DNA from 3 places in the Neobacillus sp. K501 genome. Region 1 is predicted to be linked to each of the others. Evidence: riboswitches for the same ligand, from Rfam matches in the RefSeq annotation. Region 1 holds a riboswitch; each other region holds the start of a gene.
The links. Region 1 has a riboswitch for lysine ahead of ACWM35_RS07025 (aspartate kinase). Riboswitches for the same ligand answer to the same signal wherever they lie in the genome.
Positions count from the first base shown of each region.

Region 2: another riboswitch for lysine. It lies ahead of ACWM35_RS13410 (amino acid permease); the one in region 1 lies ahead of ACWM35_RS07025 (aspartate kinase).
Region 3: another riboswitch for lysine. It lies ahead of dapA (4-hydroxy-tetrahydrodipicolinate synthase); the one in region 1 lies ahead of ACWM35_RS07025 (aspartate kinase).

Region 1 covers NZ_JBSLYA010000002.1:493,230-503,818, forward strand. The annotation lists gene sdhB (succinate dehydrogenase iron-sulfur subunit) at 1-522, opposite strand, end outside; gene sdhA (succinate dehydrogenase flavoprotein subunit) at 528-2,285, opposite strand; gene ACWM35_RS07015 (succinate dehydrogenase cytochrome b558 subunit) at 2,332-2,940, opposite strand; gene ACWM35_RS07020 (YslB family protein) at 3,392-3,844, shown strand; gene ACWM35_RS07025 (aspartate kinase) at 4,006-5,226, opposite strand; lysine riboswitch at 5,349-5,525, opposite strand; gene uvrC (excinuclease ABC subunit UvrC) at 5,595-7,367, opposite strand; gene trxA (thioredoxin) at 7,512-7,826, opposite strand; gene ACWM35_RS07040 (electron transfer flavoprotein subunit alpha/FixB family protein) at 7,999-8,976, opposite strand; gene ACWM35_RS07045 (electron transfer flavoprotein subunit beta/FixA family protein) at 9,017-9,790, opposite strand; gene ACWM35_RS07050 (enoyl-CoA hydratase) at 9,880-10,589, opposite strand, start outside.
Region 2 covers NZ_JBSLYA010000005.1:127,196-137,784, reverse strand. The annotation lists gene ACWM35_RS13460 (SPFH domain-containing protein) at 1-113, opposite strand, end outside; gene ACWM35_RS13455 (YitT family protein) at 211-1,086, opposite strand; gene ACWM35_RS13450 (GNAT family N-acetyltransferase) at 1,905-2,687, shown strand; gene ACWM35_RS13445 (hypothetical protein) at 2,734-3,339, opposite strand; gene ACWM35_RS13440 (DUF1657 domain-containing protein) at 3,525-3,728, shown strand; gene ACWM35_RS13435 (DUF1657 domain-containing protein) at 3,793-3,999, shown strand; gene ACWM35_RS13430 (DUF421 domain-containing protein) at 4,018-4,878, shown strand; gene ACWM35_RS13425 (DMT family transporter) at 4,917-5,885, opposite strand; gene ACWM35_RS13420 (PH domain-containing protein) at 6,080-6,694, shown strand; gene ACWM35_RS13415 (YitT family protein) at 6,732-7,550, opposite strand; lysine riboswitch at 7,772-7,961, shown strand; gene ACWM35_RS13410 (amino acid permease) at 8,069-9,544, shown strand; gene ACWM35_RS13405 (helix-turn-helix domain-containing protein) at 9,814-10,029, opposite strand; gene ACWM35_RS13400 (hypothetical protein) at 10,142-10,315, shown strand; gene asnS (asparagine--tRNA ligase) at 10,370-10,589, opposite strand, start outside.
Region 3 covers NZ_JBSLYA010000006.1:2,301-12,889, forward strand. The annotation lists gene ACWM35_RS14455 (DEAD/DEAH box helicase) at 1-1,918, opposite strand, end outside; gene ACWM35_RS14460 (sulfite exporter TauE/SafE family protein) at 2,000-2,734, opposite strand; lysine riboswitch at 2,956-3,135, shown strand; gene dapA (4-hydroxy-tetrahydrodipicolinate synthase) at 3,261-4,148, shown strand; gene ACWM35_RS14470 (histidine phosphatase family protein) at 4,279-4,902, opposite strand; gene ACWM35_RS14475 (ABC transporter substrate-binding protein) at 5,132-6,310, opposite strand; gene ACWM35_RS14480 (M20 family peptidase) at 6,628-8,103, shown strand; gene ACWM35_RS14485 (ABC transporter ATP-binding protein) at 8,116-9,888, opposite strand; gene ACWM35_RS14490 (DJ-1/PfpI family protein) at 10,086-10,589, opposite strand, start outside.

The DNA.
Region 1 (10,589 bases):
AAAACTTGATTTGCTGTTAACATTTGGACATGCTTCTAAACAGACACCACAAGTCATACACTTGGAAAGCTCGTAAGCCCACTGGCGTTTTTTCTCTGGCATACGAGGTCCAGGTCCTAAGTCATAGGTTCCATCGATTGGAATCCACGCTTTTACTTTCTTTAAGGCATCAAACATTCTGCTGCGGTCTACTTGAAGATCACGGATAATTGGGAATGTTGCCATCGGAGCCAAGCGAATTGGCTGTTCCAGCTGATCAACAAGCGCCGAGCAGGATTGACGTGGTTTTCCGTTAATCACCATTGAACAAGCACCACAAACTTCTTCAAGACAGTTCATATCCCAGGCAATCGGGGTAGTAGCTTGTCCTTTTGTATTAACTGGATTTTTACGAATTTCCATTAACGCTGAAATAACATTCATATTTGGGCGATATGGAAGTTCGAACTCCTCTTCGTAAGGAGTAGAATCTTGCGCATCTTGACGTGTAATAATAAATTTTACCGTTTTATTTTCAGACATTTCTTCTACTCCCCTTTGTTTTTCGCATAGTTCCGTTCACGCGGCTTGATTAATGAAACATCCACTTCTTCATAATGGAAAGCTGGTGCAGATGAACTATCAACAAATTTTGCCATTGTTGTTTTTAAGAAGTTTTCATCATCACGGTTCGGGAACTCAGGTTTGTAGTGAGCCCCACGGCTTTCATTACGGTTGTAAGCGCCAATCGTAATTACACGAGCCAATTGAAGCATGTTCTGTAATTGACGAGTGAATGCGGCCCCCTGGTTGCTCCATTTAGATGTATCATTAATATTAATTTTTTTATAACGTTCCATTAATTCTTGAATCTTTGCATCCGTCTTCAATAATCTGTCATTGTGACGAACAACCGTTACATTGTCAGTCATCCATTCCCCAAGCTCTTTATGAAGAACGTATGCATTTTCAGTTCCATTTAAAGACATGATGTCATTCCACTTCGATTCCTGTTCTTTAACATGACGATCAAAAACAGAAGATGAAACAGCATCGGAGCTCTTTTCGAGACCCTTGATGTATTTAACTGCATTTGGTCCAGCTACCATTCCGCCAAATATTGCTGAAAGTAAAGAGTTTGCACCAAGACGGTTCGCACCATGCTGTGAATAATCACATTCACCAGCAGCGAATAGACCAGGAATATTCGTCATTTGATCATAATCAACCCAAAGTCCGCCCATTGAATAGTGAACCGCAGGGAAGATTTTCATCGGAACTTTACGAGGATCATCACCCATGAATTTTTCATAGATTTCAATAATTCCACCAAGTTTAATATCCAATTCCTTTGGATCCTTATGAGAAAGATCAAGGAATACCATGTTTTCACCGTTGATACCAAGCTTTTGATTCACACAAACATCGAAAATCTCACGTGTTGCAATGTCACGTGGTACCAGGTTTCCATAGGCAGGATATTTTTCCTCTAGGAAGTACCAAGGCTTACCATCTTTATACGTCCATACACGTCCGCCCTCACCGCGTGCTGATTCACTCATTAGACGAAGCTTATCGTCTCCAGGAATGGCAGTTGGATGAATTTGAATCATTTCTCCATTTGAGTAATAAGCACCTTGCTGATAAACGATCGATGCAGCAGATCCAGTATTAATAACAGAGTTTGTTGTCTTTCCAAAAATAATTCCAGGACCACCAGTAGCCATAATAACTGCATCTGCAGCAAATGACTTGATTTCCATAGAAGTTAAATTTTGTGCTACTATTCCACGGCATATACCGTCATCATCAACGACTGATCCTAAGAACTCCCAGCCCTCATATTTTGTAACCAAACCAGCAACTTCGTGACGGCGAACCTGCTCATCTAATGCATAAAGCAGCTGTTGACCAGTAGTGGCTCCAGCGAAGGCTGTACGTGAATGCTGTGTACCACCGAAGCGGCGGAAGTCCAATAGTCCTTCAGGAGTACGGTTAAACATAACACCCATACGGTCCATTAAATGAATGATTCCTGGCGCTGCTTCACACATCGCCTTAACCGGCGGCTGGTTAGCTAGGAAGTCTCCGCCATAAACAGTATCGTCAAAGTGAATCCACGGAGAATCCCCTTCACCTTTTGTATTTACAGCTCCGTTCATACCGCCTTGGGCACAAACAGAGTGAGAACGTTTTACAGGAACAAGAGAAAATAAATCTACTGGAGTTCCTTCTTCTGCAACCTTAATCGTTGCCATCAAGCCAGCTAAACCGCCGCCGACTATGATCACCTTACCTTTACTCATCGTGACTCACTCCCTTTAATCCAAAATCCAATATTTTATCGACATATTAAACAAAAGCTAGTAATGTTCTAACTCCAATAATAGAAAGAACAACGAAAACACCAATCGTAAAGTATGTAGAAATTACTTGTGAACGAGGTGATACCGTAATCCCCCAGCTTACCAAGAATGACCACAAACCATTTGCAAAGTGGAAAATAGTTGAAATTACACCAATAAGATAGAATCCGAACATAAATGGTGATGATAAGATTTCATTCATCATGTCAAAGTTAACATGTGCGCCGAAAGCAGCTGCTACACGTGTTTGCCAAACGTGCCATGTAATAAAAATCAATGTGATTACCCCTGAAATACGTTGGAGCATGAACATCCAGTTTCTAAAAAACCCAAATTTACTTGTGTTGTTTTTCGCAGTGAAGGCGATATAAAGCCCATAGATTGCATGAAATAAAATTGGTAAATAAATAATTACAGTTTCTAGGACAATTTTAAATGGAAGACTTCCCATGAAATCTGATGCCCTGTTAAAGGACTCAGGTCCTCCTGTAGCAAAATGGTTGACTACTAGATGCTGCATGAGAAAGATTCCGATTGGAATTACTCCCAGCAATGAATGCAATCTCCGATACGCAAACTCTCGATTCCCCGCCATAATTTACCCCCCTTGAATTTTTCAAATGATGTTAAGCCTGTTCCCCTATTGTTCTCACCCGGAAAAAATCATTAACTTAGCACCACTGTGACAATTATGTGACATGTCCATTTTACTCCCATCATCATAGAGCGTCAAGAAAACGGATACACAAAAACACTTATAAAAATAAAATTTTTAAAATATATTGATATTATAATAGTTATGAAATCGCTTACATTTTATATGGTATTTTTTACTAATAAACCCAATAGAAATACAATTAATTCCTTATCGATATCGGTAAGAGAGGAAAATGTTTAGGACATGATAGTTATGATAGAACATTTAGGTTGGTATGTTGAAATAACAATACTCCTCTGGGATACACACTAATATTTCCCATTTGAAACTCAGTAATGAAACAAGACAGGAATTGTATATAATAGAATGGTAGAAAGAGGGGAATACAATGAATGAAAGTACTGCAGTCGAATTAAAGTTACAAACTGAGGAACCAAGAAGTGTTTCCATTTTTGGCTATGAATTAATTAGGGAAAACATCCTGCCTGAAATTTTAGGCAAAGATGCACCTGAAATCCTTTATTGGGCCGGAAAAAGATTGGCACGTAAGTATCCATTAAATACAATGGAGGAAATTATTGATTTCTTCTCAAAAGCTTCATGGGGCCAGCTAGAAATCAAAAATGAACGGAAAGATGAAATCGAATTCGAGCTCTTCAGCCCGCTCATCGTCTCCCGTGTCAAATCAAAAGCCGAACACTACTTCCAAATCGAAGCCGGTTTCCTTGCCCAACAAATCGAAACCCAAAAACAAGTCACAGCAGAAACCTTCGAACACCCAGCAAAAAAAGCAAACAAAGTCCAATTCACCGTTAAATGGGACCGAAAAGACTCTCTTTAATGTGGTGCCTGTCACCGCTCGTGGACACTGTCCACCTCAGGCGTACACTAACAAACCTCAACTCAAAAAAGCTTTCATTGGAGAATGATCTCAATGAGAGCTTTTTGGGTTGCTTACGTTTATTTTATTTGCGTGATTGTGTTGTTTTAGTTTCTACCGTTCTACCTTTCCTCAGCGAGTCCGAATGCTTGGTGGAGTGTTTCGACGGCTTTTAGCATATGTTGTTCTTCGACAACGGCCGATACTTTGATTTCAGACGTGCTGACCATTTTCACTTGAATTCCGCTTACTGCAAGAACTTCAAACATTTTTGCAGCTACACCTGGATTGGATACCATTCCTGATCCGACGATGGAGACCTTCGCTAATTTATTCTCTGCATCCAGTTGTTCATAATTTAGCGAATCTTTATTGTCTTCAAGAACTCTTAATGTATCCATTAAATCTTCCGTTTTAATCGAAAAAGCCAAATTAGCTGTTTCTGCTTCCGTTGTACTTTGAACAATAATGTCTACGTTTAAATGATTTTCTGCAAGTGTCGTAAAAATCGTCGATAAGCTCGTTAATGAGTTTTTCAACCCCAATACACTGACCTTCGTAATTTCATCTTCAAATGCAACCCCACGGACAACTAAATTTTGTTCCATTGATGCTTCCTCCTCAATCACTGTTCCTTCTATATTTTCCATGCTTGAGCGAACCTCAAGCCGAACTTGGTAATTTTTCGCAAACTCAACTGCTCTAGGGTGAAGGACACCAGCACCCAAATTAGCGAGCTCAAGCATTTCATCATAGGAGACGGATAAAAGTTTACGTGCACTTTTCACATATCTTGGGTCAGTTGTGAACACCCCAGTAACATCTGTATAGATATCGCACTTATCTGCGCCCAGAGCAGCTGCTAATGCAACCGCAGTTGTATCAGATCCACCGCGGCCAAGTGTTGTAATCTCGCCAGTATCAGTCAAACCCTGGAATCCTGCCACAATCACTACTTTTCCCTCAGAGAGCTCCCCCTTTATTGCCTCGGTATTGATGTTTGTTATCCTGGCATTTCCGTGGACAGACTCTGTTGAGATTCCCGCTTGCCAGCCAGTAAAGGAAACAGCCGGCAGTCCCTGCTCATTTAATGCCATTGACAGTAAGGCGATTGTAACCTGCTCGCCTGTTGATAAAAGCATATCCATTTCCCTCTTATTGGGCTGATTAGAAATTTCTCTCGCTAAACTTACTAACTGATCCGTTGATTTCCCCATCGCTGAAACGACAACAACCACCTGGTTCCCCTGCTCGGTTTCTGCTTTAACTCGTTCTACTACATTTATAATTCTTTCGACGCTACCGACGGAGGTTCCTCCAAATTTTTGAACAATTAAACCCATCATTTCCCCTGCTTTCAGTTATTTGTTCGCTATCATTATTTTGCCACAAAAAATAAAAAGCAATGAGAAGGGTATCTCATTGCTTTAAAAATACACAAAGAAAAAATCTTTTGCGCAGGACAATGTAAGATAGCTCTCCAAGACAATGTCTTGACAATCCAGTATTTATTCAACACTGGACCAGCAAAGAAAGAAATGAGACTCTCTCCACTTCGGCGAACATCCCCTTTCATGATTCTTCACAGAAGCTCATCCTTCTCCGAATCATTACTCTTGAAGCTCGCACCTCTACCTTCACTTTAGTATATTAAAGTGATAGTAATATAATTTTCACTCATTATAGCATAGTCCCATTTTTCCGACAATAACTAGGACTGAAGTTTTTTGATCAGTTCTTCTGCCACATTAAGCGGAATTCCTATTTCTCTAAAATCCTCGATCGTGGCTTCCTTCATTTTCTTAACAGAGCCAAATTGCTTTAACAATTGCTTTTTCCGTTTCTCGCCGATTCCAGGAATATCATCCAGCAAGGACTGAAAGGCACTTTTTCCTCGGGTTTGGCGATGGAAGGTAATCGCAAACCGGTGGACCTCATCCTGGATTCTCTGTAATAAATAAAACTCCTGGCTATTTCTTGCCAGCGGAACGATTTCAAGCGGGTTTCCGTATAAAAGCTGTGAGGTTCGATGCCGTTCATCCTTGGCTAAGCCCGAAAGCGGAATATCTAAACCAAGTTCATTTTCAAGAACATCCCTTACCGCTTCAATATGACCTTTGCCGCCATCGATGATAATTAAATCCGGCAACGGCAGTCCTTCCTTTAGTACCCTGGAATATCGTCTACGCGTTACCTCACGCATGGATTCATAGTCGTCAGGTCCCTTAACGGTTTTAATCTTATATTTACGGTATTCCCGTTTATTCGGCTTCCCATCAATAAAAACAACCAAAGCTGAGACCGGATCTGTCCCTTGGATATTTGAGTTATCGAATGCCTCAATTCGATGCGGCGTATAGATCCCCATCATTTCTCCTAAATTTTCAACCGCTTTAATGGTTCGATCCTCATCCTTTTCTATCAAAGAAAACTTCTCATTTAAGGCGATGCCTGCATTCTTTATCGCCATCTTAACTAAATCCTTTTTCGGGCCTCGCTGTGGCTTTAACACTTTTACTTGAAGAAGTTGTTCAGCCAAACTTAAATCAATTTCGTCCTGGATTAAAATTTCTTTTGGTTTTATATGATTGGCTTTTTCATAAAATTGACCAAGAAATGTAAGAATTTCCTCTTCTGACTCATTGTAAATCGGAAACATCGAAACATCCCGCTCGATTAATTTACCTTGCCTTACAAAAAATACTTGAACACACATCCAGCCTTTATCAACCGAATAGCCAAAGACATCACGGTCCGTAAAATCGGTCATCGTGATTTTCTGCTTTTCCATAATGGTTTCAATATGAATGATTTTATCGCGAAATTCCTTTGCCCGCTCAAAATCTAGTTCCTCAGAAGCAGCGGTCATTTTTTCAGTTAGGTCTTTTTTAATATCCTTAAAACCACCATTTAAAAAGCGGGTAATTTCATCGGTCATTTCCTTGTATTGTGCTTCCTCAACCTCGTTGACACATGGTGCCAGGCACTGCCCCAAATGGTAATACAGACAGACCCGATCCGGAAGGGTCGAGCATTTTCGTAACGGGTAGATTCGATCCAGCAGCTTTTTCGTTTCATTGGCTGCCATGACGTTGGGATAAGGACCAAAATATTTTCCTTTATCTTTTTTTACTTTCCTCGTTATGATCAGTTTTGGATGCCTTTCCGCTGTCAGTTTGATAAACGGATAGGTTTTATCATCCTTTAACATAATATTGTATTTAGGATCATACTTCTTGATTAAATTAAGCTCCAATAGCAGGGCCTCAATATTCGACGATGTAACGATATATTCAAAGTCCTCGATCTCTTGAACCAGCCTCAACGTTTTTCCGTCATGTGACCCGTTAAAATAAGAGCGAACCCGATTTTTTAAGATTTTTGCTTTACCTACATAAATGATCGTTCCCTGACGGTCTTTCATTAAGTAGCAGCCAGGCTGATCAGGCAGCAAAGTCAGTTTCTGTTTAATGTTTTCGTTCATTCCGACTGCTCCTCTCTCCGTCTAGTTTTTATTACTATCTTAAAATTTTAAAACAAATGTCCTGTAAAGAAAAGCAGTACTTTGTTACCATTACCAGAAATTAAAAAACCTTAGCTGCTGTGAGCTAAGGTTTACCTTCAAGGCTTAAACGTGTTTTTCAAGTACGCTTGCTAAAGCATCTTTTGGTTGGAAGCCGACTACTTTGTCAACCACTTCGCCATTTTTGAAAACAAGTAATGTAGGAATACTCATAACGCCGTATTTAGCAGCTGTTTCTTGGTTTTCGTCTACATCTAATTTAACGATTTTTACTTTATCGCTCATTTCGGAATCTAATTCTTCAAGAACAGGAGCAATCATTTTACAAGGACCGCACCATGGAGCCCAGAAATCTGCAAGTACAAGACCAGAGCCTGTTTCAGCAGAGAAATTTTGATCAGTAACGTTTGAAATAGCCATTTTGTTTAGCCTCCTAATGAATAACTTAAATACTACCGAAAGTATAACATCGTTTAAGTAATCATGCTAATAATCTGTTTCGCATCTAATTTTCCCTAAATAAAAATTCGTATTCTTCCCGATTTGCTAAAAAACGAGCGAGCGGTTGTTCACCGCTCGCCCACAAATAATATTATGAATGTACTTTAAGCTTCTTAAATTCTTCCGTTAATAATGGAACTACTTCAAATAGATCGCCAACGATACCGTAATCTGCTACCTTAAAGATGTTAGCTTCTGGATCTTTGTTAATCGCAACGATAATTTTAGAATTGGACATACCAGCTAAGTGCTGAATCGCCCCTGAAATTCCACAGGCAATGTATAGGTCAGGTGTAACAACTTTTCCTGTTTGACCGATTTGTAATGAATAGTCACAGTAGTCAGCGTCACAAGCACCACGAGAAGCTCCAACTGCTCCGCCTAAAACCTGTGCTAATTCTTTTAATGGTTCAAAGCCTTCCGCACTCTTCACTCCGCGTCCGCCGGAAATAACCACTTTCGCTTCGCTTAAATCCACACCTTCACTTGCTTTTCTAACCACCTCTTTAATGATGGCACGGAGATCTTTAATTTCAACCGAAACGGAAGAAACTTCACCAGTTCTGCTTTCATCCTTTGCAAGTGGAGCAATATTGTTGGGACGAATACTTGCAAAAATTAGGCCGTCCGTCACTATTTTCTTTTCAAACGCTTTACCTGAATAGATTGGTCTTGTAAAGACAACATTTCCACCAGCAACTTCAACAGCCGTTGCATCAGAAATTAATCCAGAAGAAAGTTTTGCAGCAATTCTAGGCGATAGGTCTTTTCCAAGTGCTGTATGGCCAATAACCAATCCTTCTGGTGTCTCTTGGTCAAGCACCGCTAATAAAGCTTGGGAATACCCATCAGAAGTATATTGCTTTAACTTTTCATCTTCTACTACAACAACGCGATCTGCACCGTATTGAATTAATTCTGCACCTAAAGCGCTTACAGATTCGCCGACTAATACCCCAACAACTTCTCCGCCTTCTGCTACTGTTTTTGCTGCAGCAATCGCTTCGAAAGATACATTACGTAAAGATCCGTCACGTGTTTCTCCTAATACTAATACTTTTCTTGACATTCCTTTTACCTCCTGCACTTCAATTTGAGTTTATGTTCGATTAGATTACTTTCGCTTCTGTATGAAGAAGGTGAACAAGTTCTTTTACTTGATCAGCTATTTCACCTGATAAAACTTTTCCAGCTTCTTTGCTAGCGGGCAAGTATATTTCAATCGTTTTTGTTTTTGCTTCTACGTCATCTTCTTCAAGGTCTAAATCATCTAGTTCCAATTCATCAAGCGGCTTCTTCTTCGCTTTCATGATACCTGGTAATGATGGATAACGAGGTTCATTTAAACCTTGCTGTGCTGTTACCAATAACGGAAGACTTGTTTCGATTACCTCAGAATCACCTTCAACATCGCGTGTAACAGTAGCTTTTGTACCATCAATCTCAAGTTTCGTAATTGTCGTTACATACGGAATGTTTAATAATTCAGCTACGCGTGGACCTACTTGACCTGAACCGCCATCAATGGCTACGTTTCCGCCTAGGATGAGGTCAGCATTTTTATCTTTCAAGTATTCTGCAAGAATCTTTGCAGTAGTAAATTGATCACCGTATTCAAGATCATCTTCTGTATTAATTAAAACCGCTTTGTCTGCTCCCATTGCAAGCGCAGTACGGAGTTGCTTTTCTGCTTCTTCATTGCCAACTGAAATAACGGTTACTTCACCGTCATTTGCATCACGGACTTGAATCGCTTCTTCAATCGCATATTCATCGTAAGGATTGATGATAAATTCAGCACCATCTTCATTGATTTTTCCGCCGGAGATAGAGATTTTTTCCTCAGTGTCAAACGTTCTTTTCATGAGTACATAAATGTTCATGGTTTCCCTCCTATAATGCAAACATTTTTTCTGTTTTAAAGATTAAGAAAATTTTATTTAAAAAAATATTTTAACTTCTGAATAAGAAGTTATTCACCTTTAAAATTCGGCTCTCTTTTTTCAATAAAAGCCTGAATGCCTTCCTTGGCATCTTTGGAAACAAAAACTTCACCAAATAACACAGCTTCACGATTTGAGCCTTCATAAAACTCTTGCGTTTTAGCGTAGTTCAATAATTCAATGGTAGCTTTAATCGCTCCCGGACTTTTCTTAGCAATCTTAGCAGCTAAGGTGTAAGCTCTTTCTAATACCTCTTCTTCCGGATAAGCATGGTTGGCTAGTCCATATTGAACGGCTTCAACACCAGTAATTGGTTCTGATGTGAACAGCATTTCAGCTGCTCTTGCAGTACCAATATATTTTGGCAAGCGCTGCGTGCCGGCAAAACCAGGAATTAAACCAAGCTGAAGTTCTGGAAGACCAAGCTTTGCTTTTTCACTTACAAGCCGAATGTGACAGGCCATCGCTAGTTCAAGGCCGCCGCCAAGGGCTGCACCATGAATCGCAGCAATAATTGGTTTAGGAAATTTCTCCATCCGGACAAATAAATCTTGTCCATATTTTCCAAGATTTGAAAAACCGTCTGAAGAAGAAACCGTAGTGAATTCTTTAATGTCTGCTCCTGCCGAAAAGAAACGACCTTCCCCATGAATGACTATTACTTTAATATCACGGTTGGGTTCAATTTCATCCAGTGCAGCCGACAATTCCCTTAATAAACCAGAAGAAAGGGCATTTG
Region 2 (10,589 bases), on a different contig from region 1:
ATACTTTCATTCAAACCAAATTGTATTAAGTTCCAAGCAGTTAATGCCCCACCGAGCAAAAACAGAAGTACTCCTAAAAAACCATTGACCTTAAACATTTCTTTCTCTTTCATACGATCACTCCTCGTAACATCTTCCTTATATCATTATGATATCACTTTGTTATCAAAAAGGAAAGCCTAAAAAAGCTTGCCGAGCCCCGGCAAGCTTTTAGTGAATATCTCTTTTCTTAAATCTTCCGCCACGAACTTCTGCAATATCTGCAACCGCAAGAAAGGCCGTTTCATCACTTTCCGTAACAATTTCTTTTAATTTTGCTTCTTCAAGACGATTGATCACACAAAAAATGACTTGCTTATCATCTCCAGAATAAGCGCCTTCACCATGTAAATACGTAACACCACGGCCAAGACGATTCATGATAGCATCGCCAATTTGTCTCGCATTATCACTAATAATCCAGACTGACTTAGACTCATCAAGCCCTGTGATGGTAATATCAATTGTTTTATAGGCAACAAAATAGGCGATTAATGAATACATGGCTCGATCCCAGGAGAAAACAAAACCTGCACTACCAAGAATAAATAGATTAAAAAACATAATGATTTCGCCAACTGAAAATGGAAGTTTTTTATTAAAAAGAATGGCTAATATTTCTGTACCATCGAGTGAGCCGCCATAACGAATGACCATGCCTACCCCAATTCCAAGGACAATTCCACCAAATACAGAGGCGAGTAATATATCCTGAGTAAAGGCTGGAACAGGATGTAGTAATGTAGTTCCGATTGAAAGGATGATAATTCCATAAAGTGTAGATAAAGCGAAGGTTTTTCCAATTTGCTTATAGCCGATAAAGAAAAATGGAATGTTTAGGATAAAGATAAATAGACCCAATTTCCAACTGGTTAAATAGGAAAGGATAATCGAGATTCCAACGATACCACCATCAATAACATGATTTGGAACAAGAAAGATTTCAAGCCCCACTGACATTAATAGTGCACCTAGTGTAATGAGTAATGCCCGCTGCAGAATTTTCCCTTTTGTCATGCTGCGGTGCTGAATTGGAATATTCCCCATGATCCTTTCCTGTTGTGCGTTTAAACTCATCTTCTGAATTTCTGACATTATCTGGCCCCTTTCGTATGAACTCCTGATTATAGTATATCAAACAACGCTTTCATTTTTATTTTTTTATGCATATACCTCCCATTTTTTTTACCTTTATACAAAGAAAGAAGCCGCCTCAAATGAGACAGCTTCTTGGCAATTAACCTCTTAGGGGACCCAACCATGACATTAGCCAAATGAACATTCAAATACTTCAAATTTAAAAGTATTTTTAGCTAATGTGTGCTTGTTCCGTTGAAGGAATTAATTCACATGATATTCAATGGAATTCAAATTCCTTTAAAGAAACATTTTTTTGGCCAAACCGGTAAGACTCAATTCCATTAGCGTGGATCCGCTTCTTGGTAATGAAGTATTTGATTGGTGATAAAATTTTACTGATAATAGTCATTCATCAGTTCATTTATCTGTAAATCGATTTCCTAGTAACCCTTTATTAAGTGCCTAACATAAAGGATCTGTTAATGATTTACTCGTTACCAAATCAAATCACATTACTCCACTTCCCCACTATTATTAAGGGAAAACCTTTTAACACTCGTTCACAAACGGAACGAACACCTATGGTTGAGCCTCCAAAGAAGTTAATTTATTTTTTCTACACTCTTATTATATCACCTAATTTATATGATGAATGCACAGGTTGTGACAAATCGATGAACTTTTCGAAATATTTATAATACTATTCAAACGTAATACTATTTAAAAGATATTGAAATTTTAATCCCACTTGATTAACCTATTAACTAGGTTAGGGGGAGATTATGATGATTAGGAAAATGACAAAAAATGATCATGAGCGGGTTTTAGCTTTTTTAAGTGAAGAACCTTCGATAAATTTATTTATCATTGGAGATTTAGAGGTATTTGGATACGATTCTGAGTTTCAGGAAATCTGGGCCGAACTGGATGACCAGGATGAAATAAGCGCCGTTCTTCTAAGGTTTTATCAATCCTTCATTCCTTATGCTAAAGAGGAATTCGATGTTAGCAGCTTTGTTTCGATTATGAAAGATTATCCCCAGCCTATTTATCTGTCCGGAAAAACTGAACTTGTAGAAAAATTTGAAGTCTTTCCAGAATTAAAGCTCGGGAAAAAGCAAGTAACACTTTTTGCTGAATGCTTGTCAGACTTATATCTTGGTTCCAATCGACACGAAATTAAAAAAGCAAGCTTAGACGATGTAGACCGGATTATCGAGCTCAGAAGCAGCATTGAGGAATTCACACTTAGAAGTGATGCCAGAGAAATCTTAGTCCAATCCATGAAAACCAATACATCAAGAACCTATTATATGGAGGAAAACGGCATCATGTCAGCATGTGTTTCAACCACTGCAGAAAATTCACTTTCTGCAATGATTGTTGGTGTCTGTACAAGAAAAGAATTTCGACGGCAAGGACTCGCAACGGCGATCATGCAAAGACTGTTTAAAGATGTACTAGCAGAAAATAAGGTCCTTTGTTTATTTTATGACAATCCAGATGCAGGTCGAATTTATAAGCGGCTTGGATTTAATGATATTGGCAAGTGGACAATGCACCGATAATGATTTCCTATTTGCAAAAAAAGGGTCTTCCGTAACGGAAGCCCTTTTAATCTACGATTGGATTTTCAAAATTATCTTTCATAACGATATCGTGCTTCTTCACTATTTCTTCAATACGATATTGGTTTTCTGACAATTTGTCATTGAAGGGAATCGTTATCACTTTTCCATCCTTCATTTCAAATTGAAACTGGTAGTAGCCAGTAGACCCCTGATGGTTGCGATAAACCTTATGTAAGGTTTCTACATTTTCCCAGCGGAACTCTCTTTCCTGAAAGCCAGTGATAAAATTATAATGAATTCCTTTATCATCGAGATAATAATAATTTGTCATACTTAAAATAAAAAACGGAATACTTAGTAGAACTAAGCTAGCAATGATCCATTTATAAACACTCCCTTTCCACTTTTGTTTAAATATTAGATAGAAAGTAAACACGGTCGCAATAAATACCATTCCTGACATAAATACGAGATATGCTGTAAACGGCGTTGTAAAAAACCAATGTGATTTCGAGGTATAGGCCATGCTTTGATAGCTGGCTATCACCACAAAAGGTACAAACAAGCTACTGATGTATAAGATGATCGTATATGCTACTAATTTCACTTGACTTTCCTCAGATGCTTCTCTGTTTCTGGCTAATAACAATTTTTTGCCCCCTTTTCAATATCCCATTTTGAATATTATAAAAATTAAGATAGAGCGATTACAGTAAATTTACATTATTTCTTACACTTATACTATAATTTTCCAATACTTTTTTTACATATAAGAAGCATTTTCTCGTCAAACTATATCATGGAAATTTATTTTACTAAGAAAGAAGGATAAACATGACTGTAGGAACACAGGTAAAACAAGCAATGGCTAGTTTAAAAAGTGCTCAAGCTAGTTTTGAGACGTTTGCATTGGCAACAGATAATCAAAATGCAAAAAAACTATATCAACAAGCTGCACAACAGACCCAATCCGTTCTGGATAGTCTCGAACCACGATTACAAGAAATAATCAGTGAAGAACCGCAATACAATCAATAATTCTTAAACAGGTTGGCTTTTAGCCAACCCATTTTCTATTCCCTAGCAGAAAGGAGTTATTCCCGTGACCGTTGGTTCTGAGGTTAAGCAATGCCTTAGTAATATCAAATCAATTGAAGCGCAGTTAACATCACTCGCCTTAAATTCTCTTGATGAAGGTGCAAAGGAAGTATTCCATAATACGATGTTAACCATGACCAGCGTAAAAAAGGACTTACAAGCTCGGGTTTTGGAACTCGAACGACTGGAACCGCAATACAGAGGCAATTGATCATTGAGGTGAAAACATATGCCAGGTTGGATTGACATTTTTATTCGTTCTTTCGTCTTCTTAACACTTTTGTTTTTCATTACAAAAATTTTGGGGAAAAAGCAAATTTCTGAACTTTCATTTTTCGAATATGTTTCTGGTATAACGATTGGCAGTATTGCTGGTGAAGCGATAACAGGTCTGGAAAAGAATATATACCATGGAATTTTAGCGATCCTCATCTTTGGATTAATCACCCTGTTATCCGACTACTTAGCGCTAAAAAGCAAAACCATACGTGACTTTATTGATGGTAGAGGAACGGTTTTTATTAAGGATGGGAAGATATTAGAAGAGAATTTAAAGAAAGAAAAATATACCATTGATGAATTAAATGCACTACTCCGTCAGAAAGATATCTTTCGTGTTGCTGACGTGGAATTTGCGGTACTCGAGCCTAGAGGAAATTTAAGCACTTTATTAAAAAGAGAATATCGCACATTGACACCTAAGGATGTTCATTTAACAATGCCAAATGAGAAAGAGCCGCAAACGGTAATTATGGATGGAAGCATTTTAGATGAAGCCCTAAGATCAGCAGGTAAAAGCAGAGGTTGGTTGGACGCCGAATTAGCAAAACTAGACGTTACCCTTGATAATGTATTCTTAGGACAAGTAAATTCATATGGGGAATTAACGATTGATCTTTATGATGATAAGCTACAAGTCCCTTTACCTATGGGCCGCCCCTTATTATTGGCCACATTGAAAAAAACACAAGCTGATTTAGAAATTTTTTCATTAGGGACTGAAGACGAAAAAGCAAAATCGATGTATAGGAAGAACGCGGCTTTGGTTCAAGAATCCATTGATACACTATCACCGTACCTTCATGGTTAAAAAGAGGACCCTATCATCATTGGATTAGGGTCCTTCTTTTAGGCACTTACTTTTTTGCTTTTCGGAAGAACGGACTTGTGTGAAACATAGCTATGTAGGATCATTCCGCTCATAACTAGAACCATTCCGCTCCATGAAATTGCGGATGGGAAGGCGGTTTTCAAAAGCAGCAGTTCCCCAACTAACGCAAATAATACCTCCATTGATTGTGTTGCCTCAACAGCTCCAAGCTTTTGCATGTTTCCTCTGACAAGATCAGTCGCTTGAAAAAATAAAACGGTCGCAATTACCCCTGAGGTGATCGCAACAAGGCCTGATTGTACTGATTGCCCGAATGTTGGTGGTCCTGCCGTAAGCAATCCATATACAGCTAAAGCTAACCAAAGTGGTAAACTGGCAATCGTCATTCCTAGAACTCGTTGGTAAACATCCAGCCGTCCTCCGCAAAGATCCATCATCTTTCGATTTCCTAAAGGATAAGCAAATGAGGCAATCAAGATTGGCACTACCCCTAAGAATAATTCCGCAGCAGATAGCTGACTGGCTTGGTCAAGCTGCATCAATATAATCCCTAGCAAAATGATTAGCGACATCGATAACCCTTTAAAAGGGATTTTCCCTTTCACCTGTACAGGACCTTTTTCCGTCATAATCGTCTCCATGAACAATGGTGCCAGTAATGATCCCGAGATTATCGTAATTTGCCAGGTGGAAGCAATTAGCCACCCAGGTGCATAGGCTGCTGAAAAACATATCGGTCCGTAAAACAAACCAAATCCCACTATACTCCACAAAACCCACTCGCGAGGATTCTTTTTCATTTCCAAAATCAACGGCTTCAGATTCTTTCTTCCCAAAACAATGATTAAAAGAAAAGGAATCATGAAGAAATATCTCAGGGAAGCACTCCAAATCCAGCTTCCACCTTCTAATTCCATGGATCTATTTAAAATAAACGTAAAGGCAAAAAAGAATGCGGCAAAAACGCCTAAGATGATTGGACGCATGTATAATTTCTCCTCTTACATCAAATTCATTTTTACATTATAACAGATTTCTGAATTCTTTGTTAATAACTATCAAAGAATAGTTCCGTTTAATCGTGCATAAATTATTCTGTCATTCAAAAAAGTTTGAAACTTTCTTACGATTCACTCGTACATTTGAATGGAATTTATTTTTAAAAAGCGAGGTAGATAACATGTTTGGAAAAGTGGCTTCTGATATTTTAGGTTTAAGTGATGTAGGTTCGGTCATTAGACCAGAAAATTATGACAAGGTTGATGCTGATGATTATGTTATGCATGAGGATAATGAAAAGATCTATTTTTTAATAAAATCCAAATCAGATGAATATTGCTTTACCAATAATGCGCTAATTCATTTAGATGGTACGAGTGCCGCGAGTAAAAAAAGGATGCTCCACCGCTATAGTTATGTGAAAAACAAAATTTCTGATGTAAAGCTTGAAACAGCCGGAACTGTCGACCTTGACGTTGAAGTCAAATTTAAAATCGGCTCACAGCCATTTTCCATCGATGTTCATAAAAAACATATTGAAGAAGTAAAGGATTTGTACAAAGCCCTTATCAAAATTTCAGAAATTACGCACGAAAACGATATTTCGCTTCAATTTGCAAAACAAAGTCTTGATGTTGCTTCCACGACATTAGGCCGTGTGACAAGTCCCGACAGTAATTTGGTGGTGCAATTTAAAATGTTAAACCAAGCAGCATTTGAATGGTTAGAAAATACGAAAAAGCAATACTGTGTGAAAGACTTTGGCTTTGTTTTTGAAAAATATATTAATAATTAAGCATAAAGAAATACCTCTAGTTCACTAGAGGTATTTCTTACGTTGTGCTAGGACGGTGAAATAGCCCCATCACTTCTATTGTTTCGGTTATATTCACAAATGCTTGCGGATCCACTTCTGTAATAAGAGTCTTTACATCATTTAATTCGTAACGTGAAATGACGGAAATTAGAACCTGCCGGCTATCATTTGAATAGCCTCCAACACCATTCATAATCGTTAATCCGCGATATAAATTCGTCAATAAGTGCTGGCGCATTTCCTCCCCTTTTTCGGTAATGATCATGACCGTTAATTTAACATGATCCGTATAAATCGCATCCACTACTTTCCCAGTGACAAAGATAGAAACAAGTGTATATAGGGCAGAATCCCAATCAAATAAAAATCCACTTATGACAATCACAATGGCGTTCATTCCTGATAGTAAGATTCCTATTGGAAAATCTCTCTTTCTCGAAACAATCATTCCAATAATATCAAAGCCACCAGTTGATCCAGAGCACCGAAACACAAGTCCGACACCAAGACCCGTTAAAGCACCCCCGAAAATAGATGAAAGAATCTTGTCATCCGCGACGATATGTACCGGAACAAGATAAAGTCCTATTGATATTATGACAACAGAAAATATCGTATTCATAATAAATTTTCTACCGAGCATTTTATAACCAATAATGAGTAAAGGAAGGTTTAATAGAAAGTTGGCCAACCCTGTATCGAGAGGAGTAATCATTCCTATTATCATGGAAAGGCCGCTCATCCCACTGCTTAATATTTCATGGGGGATTAAGAATAGGTTAAACGCTGAAACAATTATGAAAGAACCAACAATCAATCCAAGAAACTGCATGATTTTATCCTCCTAAAGCAAACGCATACTTAATAAAAAATAATACCCTATTCAATCAATCCATGTAAATATAATAGTTTTTTATAATAATAATTAATAATCAGTAAAATTATCCAAAAGTAATAGATTTATTATTCTGCATATTTCATTATTGGTTGACTTAATAGAAAAATCCATTAAAATTTATTATTAGATTAATTGAATATGATAAATCCTCATCAAACCGATGAGGTAGAGGTCGCGGTTTTTATAAGTAAAGCGGACGAGATGCTGAGACATCCATGACTCCGTTTAAAAGGAAAAATCGCCGAAGTTTGCTTTCTTCTCTGGAAAAGCAGGCTGGGGCTGTCTCCAAATAGGAACAGAACTGTCACAATTGTCCCTACCAGTCAATTGTGTTGAGCTATCTTTCGGAAGGTATGATGCGGGGTATTAGGAATGCCATCGAATCTTATCGGTGGCATTTTTTGTATTCCAAACTCCTTCTCGAAAAAGAAAAACAAGAAAAAGGAGTTATTTTCATGCAAACAGCACAGGTAAGAAAAGAGTCTGTTCAAACCCAAACAATTGAACAGCCAACAACCGAACTAAGACGCGGATTAAAATCCCGCCACTTAACAATGATTTCATTAGGCGGAACAATTGGAACTGGTTTATTCCTCGCCACTGGCGGTGCCATTCATTCTGCAGGTCCAGGTGGAGCCCTTCTAGCCTATCTCATTATTGGTGTAATGGTTTACTTTTTGATGACAAGTCTTGCGGAGATGGGAGCGTACATGCCAGTTGCTGGAAGCTTTAGTACGTACGCAACAAAGTTCGTTGATCCTTCCCTAGGTTTTGCCCTTGGTTGGAACTACTGGTACAACTGGGCAATTACGATTGCCGCAGAATTAGCTGCCGTAACCATGGTCATGAAGTTTTGGTTTCCAGACAGCCCATCCTTATTATGGAGCAGTTTATTTTTAGTTATTATTTTTCTGATCAATTATCTTTCTGTAAAAGGCTTTGGAGAAACTGAGTATTGGTTCTCTTTAATAAAAGTTGTAACGGTCATTATTTTCATTATTACTGGCACATTAATGATCTTCGGTATTATGGGTGATCACGCAGTTGGTTTTGAAAACTTTACGATTGGTGATGCCCCATTCAATGGCGGATTTATGGCATTGCTCGGGATTTTTATGGCAGCAGGTTTCTCCTTCCAAGGAACAGAATTACTTGGTGTCGCTGCTGGCGAAACCGAAGATCCAGGAAAATCGATTCCTAAAGCGGTAAAAACGGTGTTTTGGCGAATTCTCTTATTTTATGTGTTAGCGATTCTTGTTATCGGATTGCTGATCCCATATACAGATAGTAATTTAGCAAACAGTGATGTTACCGTTAGCCCCTTCACACTCGTATTCGAAAATGCCGGGATTGCATTTGCTGCCTCCGTCATGAATGCGATCATTTTAACAGCTTTATTATCAGCAGGAAATTCAGGTATGTATGCCTCTGCTCGTATGCTTTGGGATCTAGCTCGTCAAGGCAAAGCACCAAAATTCCTTGGTAAACTGAACAAACACGGCGTTCCTGCAAATGCACTCATTGCAACTGCATTAGTTGGGTGTCTTGCGTTTCTTGCCTCCTTCTTTGGCGACGGAACCGTTTATGTATGGTTATTAAATGCTTCAGGTATGTCCGGTTTTATCGCATGGCTCGGGATCGCCATCTGTCACTACCGTTTCAGAAAAGCATTTCATGCTCAAGGAAAAGATTTAAGCGTTCTGCCTTATCAATCGAAATTTTTCCCATTTGGACCGATTTTCGCATTTGTTCTTTGTGGAATTGTTGTTCTCGGGCAAAATTACTCCGCCTTTATGGGTGATCAGATTGATTGGAAAGGTGTTTTGGTATCATATATTGGACTACCCTTATTTTTGATCTTATGGCTCGGCTATAAATTCACGAAAAAAACCAAAGTCATTCCATTAGAGAAAGTAGATTTAGAGGTATAAAGGTTAAAAACACGCGAATTGGTCGCGTGTTTTTTTGTATGTGGATTTGGTTATGACCGGATACTTGGCTGGTATGACCGTGAAATGAGGAATTATGCTCGAATTTTTTAAAAATATGACCGACTTTCCGTTATTTATGACCAAAATAGTGAACATTTCGTGACAACTACCACATCCACGCCACCCATCAAATAACAAAAAGCAGACCCCATAATGTTCGGATCTGCTATAAATGTTTTAACGCTCTTTTAAGCTTTGTGTAAATTCATTTATTCTTCCGGTACCCAAACGTATAAATCCTCAATCTGACAATTTAACTCTTTTGAAATGGTCATGGCTGTACTTAAATTCATAACTTTCTTTGTCATGTAATCATTTAGCTGGCTCATCGGAATGCTGGTATTTTCTTCTAATCGCTCCAAATTCATGCTGTTTTTGGAAAGCAATTCTTTGAGGTTACTCTTTTTTGCTTTATAATTGGTCAAAATGACACCTCACTTTTTTCATTAGCATAACACATTAAATAATTTATTGATAGGAAAGACTAGGATTATATATGTGGTATACTTAAATTGCAGTGATAAAGGAGTGTTTACAATGAGAAACTCAACGAACCGATTCAGTAACGGTCAAACTGTAAATATTAAAGAAACAGGCGAAGAAGTAACCATCCTAAAATGGCAATATGTAAAAAATATGAAAAGATATTCATATACCGTTAAGGAACGTCCCGGTACATTCTATTTTGAAGAAGAATTACAAAGTCAATGAAATGAAGCAAAAGAAGACCAAACACGATTGTTTGGTCTTCTTTTCTTATTCAACTTAAAATTCTGCATTACCCGTCGTTCTTGGGAATGGAATCACATCTCGGATATTGGACATCCCTGTTAAGTACATGATTAGACGTTCGAAGCCCAGTCCATAACCTGAGTGTTTTGTCCCACCGTATTTTCTTAGTTCAAGATACCACCAGTAATCTTCCTCATTCATACCAAGCTCATTAATTTTACCAGCAAGAATCTCTTCACGTTCTTCACGCTGA
Region 3 (10,589 bases), on a different contig from region 1:
CATCCGCAAGAATTCCTCCGAATCCATAGCTAGCCAATGTTTTCATCCATTTGAACCCCTGAACTTGATAATCTCTTAAAATCCGCTTCACACTCATCGGAACCTCAAACTCCATCTTGCCTGGATCTCGGATGGTTTCTAAAAATTGACGGAAAGATTCCTCCACCATAAAGTTTTGGCTGTCCTCCACCGAATCCAGCAGCCTCATCCCTTGTACGATTGTGAAATTCAAACCTTTTTCTAATTCCTCAGCCTCTGCATGTGCTGCTAGCAGAAAACGATTGATTTCTTGAATTTCTCTTGTCTCTAGCGAGAGCAAAGCTCCATTCGGCATCCGATAGTACTTTCGTTTTTCCTCAAGAGCCGCAAGGATATCACGGATTTGTTTGTCCCCAATCCCATCCATTTCAAATTTGAATTCGAGCCAGTTGGTTCGTTCTTTCTTCACCTTGATTCGAATTTTCGGAATCACATTCTCTCGAAAAATCCTGTTTCTCACTGCAGTTGTTGCATAAATTTGCGTTAGTTTTTGCAGCTTAGGCAATACATGATACAAAAACTCATATTCAAGCTCTTCATTATGCAAATAGTAACCACTGTCTGTCGTCGCAAACGAACTTCCCTCCATCAGTTGGAGAATTTCCTGCTCACGCTCCAAATCCCTTATTAACAGGGGACCTGTCAGTGGTTCTGGGCCTTCCAATGGATTGATCACGATATTTTCATAATGAAACTCCAAACTCGCCAGCAGGCGATTTTTCAACCGATCCAGATAGAGTTTGGCCTTCAGCGGTGTCTTCATTAATTGTTGCTTCATCCTTGGTGGCAGTTGAACCTCACCAAGTCTTTTCAAGCCCGGGGCTACTTTTTCTAAAAAGAACTCGATTTGCTCCGTCGGAATTGAAATTTGCTTTGTGCCTGAGGTGCCAAGCATCTGTTTAAGATCCGCTAAACGGTGGCAGTCCTCCTCATTGAGGATAACCACTTTCCCACCAGCTAGCACAGTGTGATACGAATCCATCACAACCACGCGGTTTAACCCATTTATTTTCAGATGAAAGCCTGTTCCTTCCGATCCAGTCAGAATAAACTGCAATGGCAGGAGTTCTTCAGAAATGTGGAATGCGCCATACCTTGTTCCATCCATCTCCAACCCAACCAGAGGGGCTTTCCGAAGTAATGGAAGAAGCTGCGCCCAGGACGATGGCGGGATTAACAGCAGATTGCTGGTAAGGGAATGGTCTATTTCATCCGAAACTTTTTCATCATAAAGGACTTGAATTAATTGCTGAATAACGGCATCTGTTTCTTTTTGAAAGCAGTGTTGACTCGGGTTGTAGGTAAAGATGTCGGAAAGCACGCTCGGCTTCCCTTCCTTCACTTGCTCAAGAAAGGGTCGAATCTGCTCCAATGGAGTCGGCCCGATTTTCATCTCTATCGCAAATAAGTGCTGTCCAGTTGCAACGGTCACCGGTTTGCACGTAAACTCCGCATCAAGGACTTGCCTATTTTCAAAATGAAGTTGATGACCGCTTTTCCGTTTCTGCTGATCACCGAAAAGAGTTAAAAGCCCTTCTGTTAGTGCTTGACTGGATTCAGACTGCTGTTCCCGCACGATTACTGGTTTTGTTCCGTGTTGCTGGTGGTCATATATCGCCAGCAATACGGCAGCGATATGTTGACAATCGGTTTTAACCGAGGATAGTGTCGGACAACTGCAAGAAGTATGGATTTCGCCACTATCATCCCTCTCGATCGTGACATAAAAATCCTCCATTGCTTCCACAGTGGCCTCACAATAATTAGGTCGATAAACATCAAATTTCACTTTACCTGCTCGATAAAAAGAATCCCCTCGTTTAAAGGAGACTGTTCCGCACATTTCTTTAATTTTCTTGGGATGTAACTCTATATTCAAATGCCCGGCTCCTTTCTGAGGTAGTTTCTTTTATATTAACAGTGTTTTAGTTTTACTAGAAATTTTATACTTGTAGTTTTTTCAGAAAATATTTTCCACAAAGATTTGAACGATTAGGGCGGCTGTGACGATCCGGAGAATCGGTTTGATGTATTGCGGTTTTAACCTTTGAGCAATCCGTACTCCGATTTGCGCACCAGTTGTCGATCCGAGGAGAAGGGCAATGGTAAGCGGCCAGATAATTTTTCCCGTTGCGATATAAGTAATGGCAGCACCGAAACAGCTTGAGAACGTCGCCAGGCGCACTAAGCCTACTGCACGAATATAAGCGATATTCAAATAGCCGAACAAATAGAGCATTAACGTTCCTTGCCCAGGCCCAAAGAGACCATCATAAATGCCAATCCCATAAAGACCAGGCACACTGACTTTGTTCATTTTTAACGGTTGTTCTCCCGTGAAATTTCCTTTTCCGACAAACGAAGTAAGGAAGGCAAACATTAACAGAACTATCGCAATCATATACATATTGTCACCCGAAATCCCCGAAGCAATGAAACCGCCGCTGATCCCGCCACCAACACTGACCGGGACAATCCAGAATGATTCTTTTAGCGAGATTTCCTTTCTCTTATAAAGAATATAAAAACTCGAGAACGAGCTAACCGTATTCGAAACTTTATTAGCCCCAATGGCTGAATGCACCGGCATCCCCATCATCAGCATCATTGGCAGGCTGATCAATCCCCCGCCGCCCGCCAGTGTTCCCAGTGTGGTTGCACAAATCCCAACAATAAACATCAATGCATACTCCATATCCTTCACCTCCTTGATATCTACTAAAAGTATATGATTCGCTAAACGATAAATAAATTTAATAATAATTATAAAAGTCAATAAGATATTCTTATTGACACTTCCGTAGTTTTCTAAGGCATAAAAAAGAGAACTTTGAAACTGATTTCTCTTGAGTTTTTCGGATTTTTCTGTTATATTTACAGTCAATTTAATATGTCTCTTACTTCAATACCTTTTGAAGTGAGGATAGAGGCGCAAAGACCATTAGTACACAACGCGAGGATAATGAGGTCCATTGACCATTGTGGAAAGGGGAATTTGCCGAAGCAGATAGACTCTCATTGATCTTGAAGCTGGTTCTGCTATTGAATAAATACAGAACTGTCATATAGGAAACTATATGGAGGGCTATCTCACGCATAGGAACGGGTTTTTATTATGTTTCTAAGGCAGCAGCGAACCCTCGTTGCTGCTTTTTTGCGTTGATTTTCGCATGGCCTCCCCCTCTTATTTTTCAAAATAATAATTGTAAAGGGTGAGAATGATGAATTTTGGCCAAGTATTAACCGCTATGGTGACGCCATTTGATGTGAATGGTGATATTGACTTTAACGAGGTAAGAAATTTAGTTAATTACTTACTTGCTAATGGAACAGATGGTTTAGTCGTTGCCGGGACAACCGGAGAATCGCCTACCTTAACAACAGAAGAAAAGGTGGCATTGTTTAAATTTGTCGTCGAAGTCGTTGATGGGAGAGTACCCGTTATTGCTGGAACTGGCTCAAATAACACGAGGGCATCGATTAGTTTAACGGAGCAGGCGGCTGAGGTCGGTGTTGATGGGATCATGCTCGTTACTCCTTACTATAACAAGCCATCCCAAGAAGGATTGTTTCAACACTTTCAAGCGATTGCCACTTCCACTTCCCTTCCGGTAATGCTCTATAACATTCCTGGACGTAGTGTCGTGAATATGTCGATAGAGACAATTGTCCGTCTTTCGCAGATTGACAATATCGTCTGCATTAAAGAGGCTTCAGGTAACTTAGATGCGATGGCTGAAATTATTAGTCAGACGCCAAGTGATTTTTCGTTGTACAGTGGTGATGATGGTTTAACGGTACCTGTTTTAGCGATTGGCGGAGTGGGAGTGGTTTCCGTTGCATCTCATATCATTGGGAATGAAATGCAAGAAATGATCACGAATTTTAAAAATGGCCGTGTCCAGGAAGCTGCAGCAGCCCATCGCAGCCTTCTCCCAATCATGAAAGCACTATTTGCTGCCCCAAGCCCAGCACCGGTCAAAGCAGCATTAAATTGGAATGGAATCAACGTTGGCAGCCTCCGCTTACCATTAGTTCCACTAAACGAACAAGAACAACAAGCCTTGCAAAGCGTTCTACCATCTAGCAAAATCAAAACATTCGTATAAACCCATAAAACAGGCGGCCACCCTCCCGTATACTAAGGAGGGTGGCCGCCTATTTTTTCACTCGTGTCCGCCTGAGGTGTACACTGTCCACGAGCGGTGACAGGCACCTCGATTAGTACCAACTACTAATCTAATTTACGTTTGGTACATAGATTTTTTCGTATTGGTAGTCCCCATCCACTTCGTTAATGGTAATGACGGATGCATTTTCGACGGGTTTGAAGTTGTTTAGTGTTTCGGTCGGCCAGTTCATTAGGTGGGTCAGGAGCATGTGCATGAAGGCGGCATGGGTGACGATGACGATGTTTTCGTAGCGACCTTGCTGTTTCACACGTTCGATGACGGTATTCATGAACATCGTTGCCCGTAAATACACATCTGCTAAGGATTCACCATTAGGATGGCGAAAATAAAAGAGCCCCGCCGCTTTAAACTCCTTTTTTGCCTCTGGTGTGCGATTGGTAAAATCATAAAGGTTCCCAAGCTCCCATTCTCTCAAAAGCGGATTCTCGTAAAAAGGCACCTGCTCCGGAAGTAAGGAATGAATCGCCTGCGCTGTTTGCATTGTCCGCAAATAAGGCGAACTATATACAACCGTCTTCCCATTGATAATCGTCTGAAGAAATTCTGCGGTATTTCTTGCTTGTCTATGACCTAACTCTGTCAAACTATGTTGTGAATCATGGGTATGTGCCATCACGGTTCGATCGACATTATGCTCTGCTTCCCCATGACGGATAAGATAAATATTCAATCAGTTCCACCCCTTGTAGATATAAAATTAGATTTAATAACCCTCTACTCAACTTTAACAAGTACCTTGTGGCTGGTAAAGTTAGATATATAAATATTCTGATTATTTTTTGAAGAAAACTCGCCGACTAGCGTGCTGTTAGGCGAAGAAAGAGGATAGCTTCCCTAATGCGCTTTTAGCCAAAAAAATAGAATGAAAGGATCACCTTCCATTCTACTTACCCAGCTTCTTATGGATTAACTTTTGTGTTGAACACTTGCTTTCCATCTTTGTATTCTAAGACAGTAGCTGATTTAATTGGATGGTGATTTTTATCAACTGAGTAAATCCCCGTCACAAGTGAAAGATCTTTTGTTTTCGCTAGTTCATCTTTAATTTTGCTAGAATCTGAGCTGCCTGCACGCTTAATCGCGTCTGCCAATAAATAAACAGTGTCATAGCCAAGTGCATTGAATGCGTTTGGTGCTTCACCATCATTCTGATCTTTAAATGCCGTTAAGAATGCTTGCATATTTTCATCTTCATCTTCTGCAGAATAGTGGTTTGTGATAAATGTGTTATTTAACGCTTCTGCTCCAGCTAGTTCAATTAACTTCGGTGAATCCCAGCCATCTGCTCCCATTAATGGAACTGTTATACCCAATTCACGAGCTTGTTTTACGATTAAGCCTACTTCTTCATAGTAACCAGGAATAAAAATGAACTCAGGATTTTTTGCCTTGATTCGAGTGAGAGTAGCACGGAAGTCCGTATCTTTCCCTACATAAGCTTCCTCCGCTACAATCTTTCCTCCGGCATCTTTAAAGGTTTCCTTAAAGGATTCAGCTAACCCTTTTGAATAATCGCTGGCACTATCAGCAAAAATCGCTGCATTTTTTACCTTTAAATCTTTCGCTGCAAAATTGGCAGCAACCGTACCTTGGAAAGGATCAATAAATGATGTACGGAAAACGTACTCGTTTACATCACCATCTTCATTCACTGTTACATTTGGTGAAGTTCCAGATGGTGTGATTAAAACGGTTTTCGTATCATTGGCCATTTGTGCCTGTGCCACAGTATTTCCACTTGTAGCAGCACCGATGATTGCTGTTACCTTGTCTTGGCTGGTTAACTTAATTGCGCCGTTCGTTGCTTCTGCTGCTTCAGACTTATTATCCACTTTAATGATTTCTAGTTTTTTACCTTCTACACCGCCATCTTTGTTGATTTCTTCAACTGCTAAATCGATCCCTTTCTCCAATGATTCTCCATATGAAGCTACATTACCAGATAGCTCTAAGTTTACGCCGACTTTAATACTATCCGAACTGCTGCCTCCGGAACTTTCTTTCGCTCCTGAACAGCCTGCTAGAATCCCAGCAAATAATGTAGAAGCCATAAACACCTTTGCTACCTTCTTTTTCATGTGATGATCCCCTTTTTGAATATTCTAATATTAAATGAATAAATAGTATTGTAAAACAATTTTCAATGTTCGTCTACTATATTATTTCAATATTTATTAAATTTAGATAAATGCAATAATTATAATAGCGCTTACATCGTTAATCCCATGATACTTCTAGCGTTATAAAGATTTTTCAATAATTTAATACCCTCTGCTTTACGAAAAAAGAATAATGAAATTCTACGAAAAAATTATTCTGAATTTTTTTAAAATAATTCCACTAATAAATTACAGAATATTGTAATATTAAACTATTAAGATTTTGGGGGAATTATATGAAAAAACGAAAACTGGCTTTCATGATCATAGGTAGTTTTATTCTTGTTTTTCTAATTGTAACCGCATTCAGAACGGTTACAATTAAATCCAAACAGCCCGCGGCAAAACCCGCCAAGATTACGATCAACCAAGAGGCTGCCGTTGCCAACCTATCAAAGGCAATCACTTTCAAAACCGTTTCCTACCAGGATCGCAGTAAGTTTGACTTGAAGGAATTCGATCAATTTATTGCATTTTTGGAGGAAACCTATCCTGCCGTTCATGACCAGCTTGAATTAGAAAAGGTAAATCATTATGCTCTCGTTTATAAATGGAAGGGAACGGATCCTCAGAAAAACCCTATTGGTCTAACAAGCCATTATGATGTGGTCCCTGTGTTAGAAGGAACAGAAGCCAATTGGGAACAGGATCCTTTCAGCGGTGCAGTTGCAGATGGAAAGATATGGGGGCGTGGAACATTAGATGACAAAATTGGAGTCATTGGCATCCTTCAAGCGGTTGAATATTTACTGAATGAAGATTTCAAACCAAACCGTGACATGTATTTCATGTTTGGCTTTGATGAGGAAATTGGCGGCGACGAAGGAGCGAATGCAATTGTAAAGATCCTCGAAGATCGAGGTATCACTTTTGATTTTGTTTTAGATGAAGGTGGAGCGATTGTTGAAAAAATGGTCCCTGGTGTGAATCAACCTGTCGGTGTGGTTGGTATCTCTGAAAAAGGTTCAGCAACAGCCGAACTTTCGATTGAAGGCAGCGGTGGCCACTCCTCCCAGCCAAAGGACCACACGAATATCGGCAGAATCGCCAGCGCGATTGCGAAATTAGAAGATACCCAGTTTAACGCAGACCTTAAAGGACCAGGAGAAGATTTATTTGACTTTGTAGCACCTGAAATGAGCTTTGCGATGAAGTACGTATTTGCTAACAAGTGGATATTCGAGCCGATTATTGAAAAAATATTACTGCAGCAACCGGCCTCTGCCGCCTTAATCCGTACCACGATTGCACCAACGATTTTTCAAGCGGGGGAACAATACAATGCCCTGCCGGAAAAAGCCTCTGCGATCATTAACTTACGCTTAATGCCTGGGGATTCCCTAGAAGACGTGAAAAACTTTATCGAAAAAACGATTGATGATGAGAAAATCAAAGTGACGGTGACAGGCACCGAGGCTTCAAAGGTATCATCCATTGACGGCTGGCAATTCCAAGCGATTCAGCAAGCCGCCAGAAATGCTTATGATGAGGCCGTTATCGCGCCATACTTAATGTTTGCCGGCTCTGATGCTAAGCATTATGATCAGATATCAAAAAGTACCTATCGTTTCCTCCCTGTCCAAATCAGCTCTGAGGATCTCAATCGAATGCACGGCACAAACGAACATGTTAGTATTGAAAATTACCTAAACGCCATTAAGTTTTATGTGGAAATTATGAGAGAATCTAACAAAAAGGATACCGTTAATTAACGGTATCCTTTTTTATTGTCCTATCGCTAATTTCAGTTCCTCGTTAGAAATATTTTGCTTCATATACAGCTCTCTGTAGTAACCATTTCGAGAGAGCAGGGTTTGGTGACTGCCACTTTCGATGATTTTCCCACTTTTCACTACAAATATTGTATCGACATTTACAATCGTTGAAAGTCTGTGGGCAATCATAATAATAGTCTTATCACTATCAAATTGATTAATCGAACCCTGAACGAGTTTTTCACTTTCATTGTCGAGGGCACTGGTCGCTTCATCTAAAATAATTAAAGATGGATTTTTCAGAAATACCCGAGCAAGTGCGATCCTTTGTTTTTGACCTCCCGAGAGCTTGATTCCTCTTTCTCCAATTTCTGTATCGTAGCCCTTGGGTAATGCTGTTATAAAATTATGAGCAAAAGCCTTCTGCGCAGCAGCAATGATTTCTTCATCCGTCGCATCTAGCTTTGCCATTTGGATATTGTCTTTTATCGACGTGCTATACAAAAAGTTATCTTGTGTGACGATTCCCATATGTTCTCTAAGACTAGCAATTGAGTAATCTTTGATATTGACTCCATCTATTAAAACTTCACCATTTGTGACATCATACATTCTCAGCAATAACTGAAGGATGGTGCTCTTACCGCCCCCGCTCTCACCCACAAAAGCATACGATTTTCCTCTTTCTATCAAAAAATCAAGGTTTCGGATTATATTTTCTTTACCATCATAAGAAAATGACACATTATTAAAAATTATGGAATCTGCAAATTGCTTTAATTCAACTGGATTTTCCTGTTCTTTAATGGTTGAAGGAGTTTGGAAGAATTCAAAAATCCTTTTTAACGCAACACGACCTTCCGTTATCACAGGAAACGCATTTACAAGTGCAGCTACAGGACTTCTCATTTTATCCACATAGGCAAAAAAGGCGATTAGACTGCCAACGGTTAAACTGCCATTCATAACAAACAGACTCGCAAGCATTGCCACTATAAAGGGTGTCATATCACTTAATACATTAACCGATGCTAACATAACGGCATTTATTTTTGCATGCCGATCCGTTAAGGTATCAAAATGATTTAGGTGTTGCTGAAGCTCTTCCTTGTCACGTTTTTCAGAAGCAAATAACTTCGACATAAACGCACCCTGGATTTTTTCAAAGATAAACCCGCTCAATACCGAACGATAATTCATCATATTTCGTGTTGATTGTTTAAACCTCTTCGATAATAAATGGGCTAGAATAAATTGAAAACCAACAAGTCCAACTGCAAGGATCGTTAATTTTACATTTAAACCCAACATTACGATCACAACAAACAACAAGACAATCATTTCAATCCAGATGTTTCCAAATACTGCTGTTAAAAAGCCTCTTATTTTTTCAATATCATCGAAAAATCGCGTTCCAATTTCGCCGCTTTTGTTGTCCACAAAATATTTGGCATCCAGTGAATGCACTTTTTTAAAGGCATCTTTACGTAGGCATTTAATAATATTGTTGTTAGCCTTATGAATACAGAACTGTCTTACATATTCCATCGGGGTTCGAATGAAAAGAAATACAATAAGCATCCCGATAGTAATGTAGATTAATTGTTCCAACTTATCCGTACGGGACATTGCTTCAATTTGCAGCAAATGATCAAAAGTATATTTTAATATCAACGGAACAAAAAGCGGGATCAGGAATCGAAACAGGCTCCCAACAAATCCGATCAGATATAACTTATTTACACGTCTTACATACGGAATAAAGAACTTATAATCTTTCATTCTGAAATCCTCCTTTGGCTCTTAGGAAACATTTCCCTAAAACGGATGATTTCATTGTACGGCAGATTCATCAATAACAAACCGCATACTTTTTCGGTGATTCCCGCATTGTTTTGGCACCATCCCGAATGTTTTTTGCAACTCACCGAATACATTTGAAAAAAAATCCGCCTGAACTGGCGGATTTCAAAGAGCGATTATACTAATTTTAGATTTTGCTTATTATCAAAGTATGGATATACCAGCGTAGCGGCAGTTGTTTCTGCCACTTCTTCTCCCATTAATCTACCTACCAAATAAAGTGACATATCAATGCCAGCTGACACTCCGCCGGAGGTAAGTACGTTCCCATTATCTACAAAGCGGACATCTCGCACAACCTCTATATTTGTATAAGACTGTTCCATAAAATCATAGGCGAACGGATGGGTAGTTGCTTTTTTATTAGTTAAAACTCCAGCCTCTGCTAACAAAATGGCCCCTGAGCAAATAGATGCTATGATACCACCAGATTGGTGGAATGATCCAATCCAATGAATGAAATCACGATCCTGAAGACAGGCTTCAATAGCCTTAAAAGGACCACCTGGTACAACGAGAATGTCAAGATTTTGATTCAAGCTCTCAAAACTAAAGTCTGGAATAATTTTCATCTCATTATTGGATATAACAACACCACCATCCTTGGAAATTGTCCATAC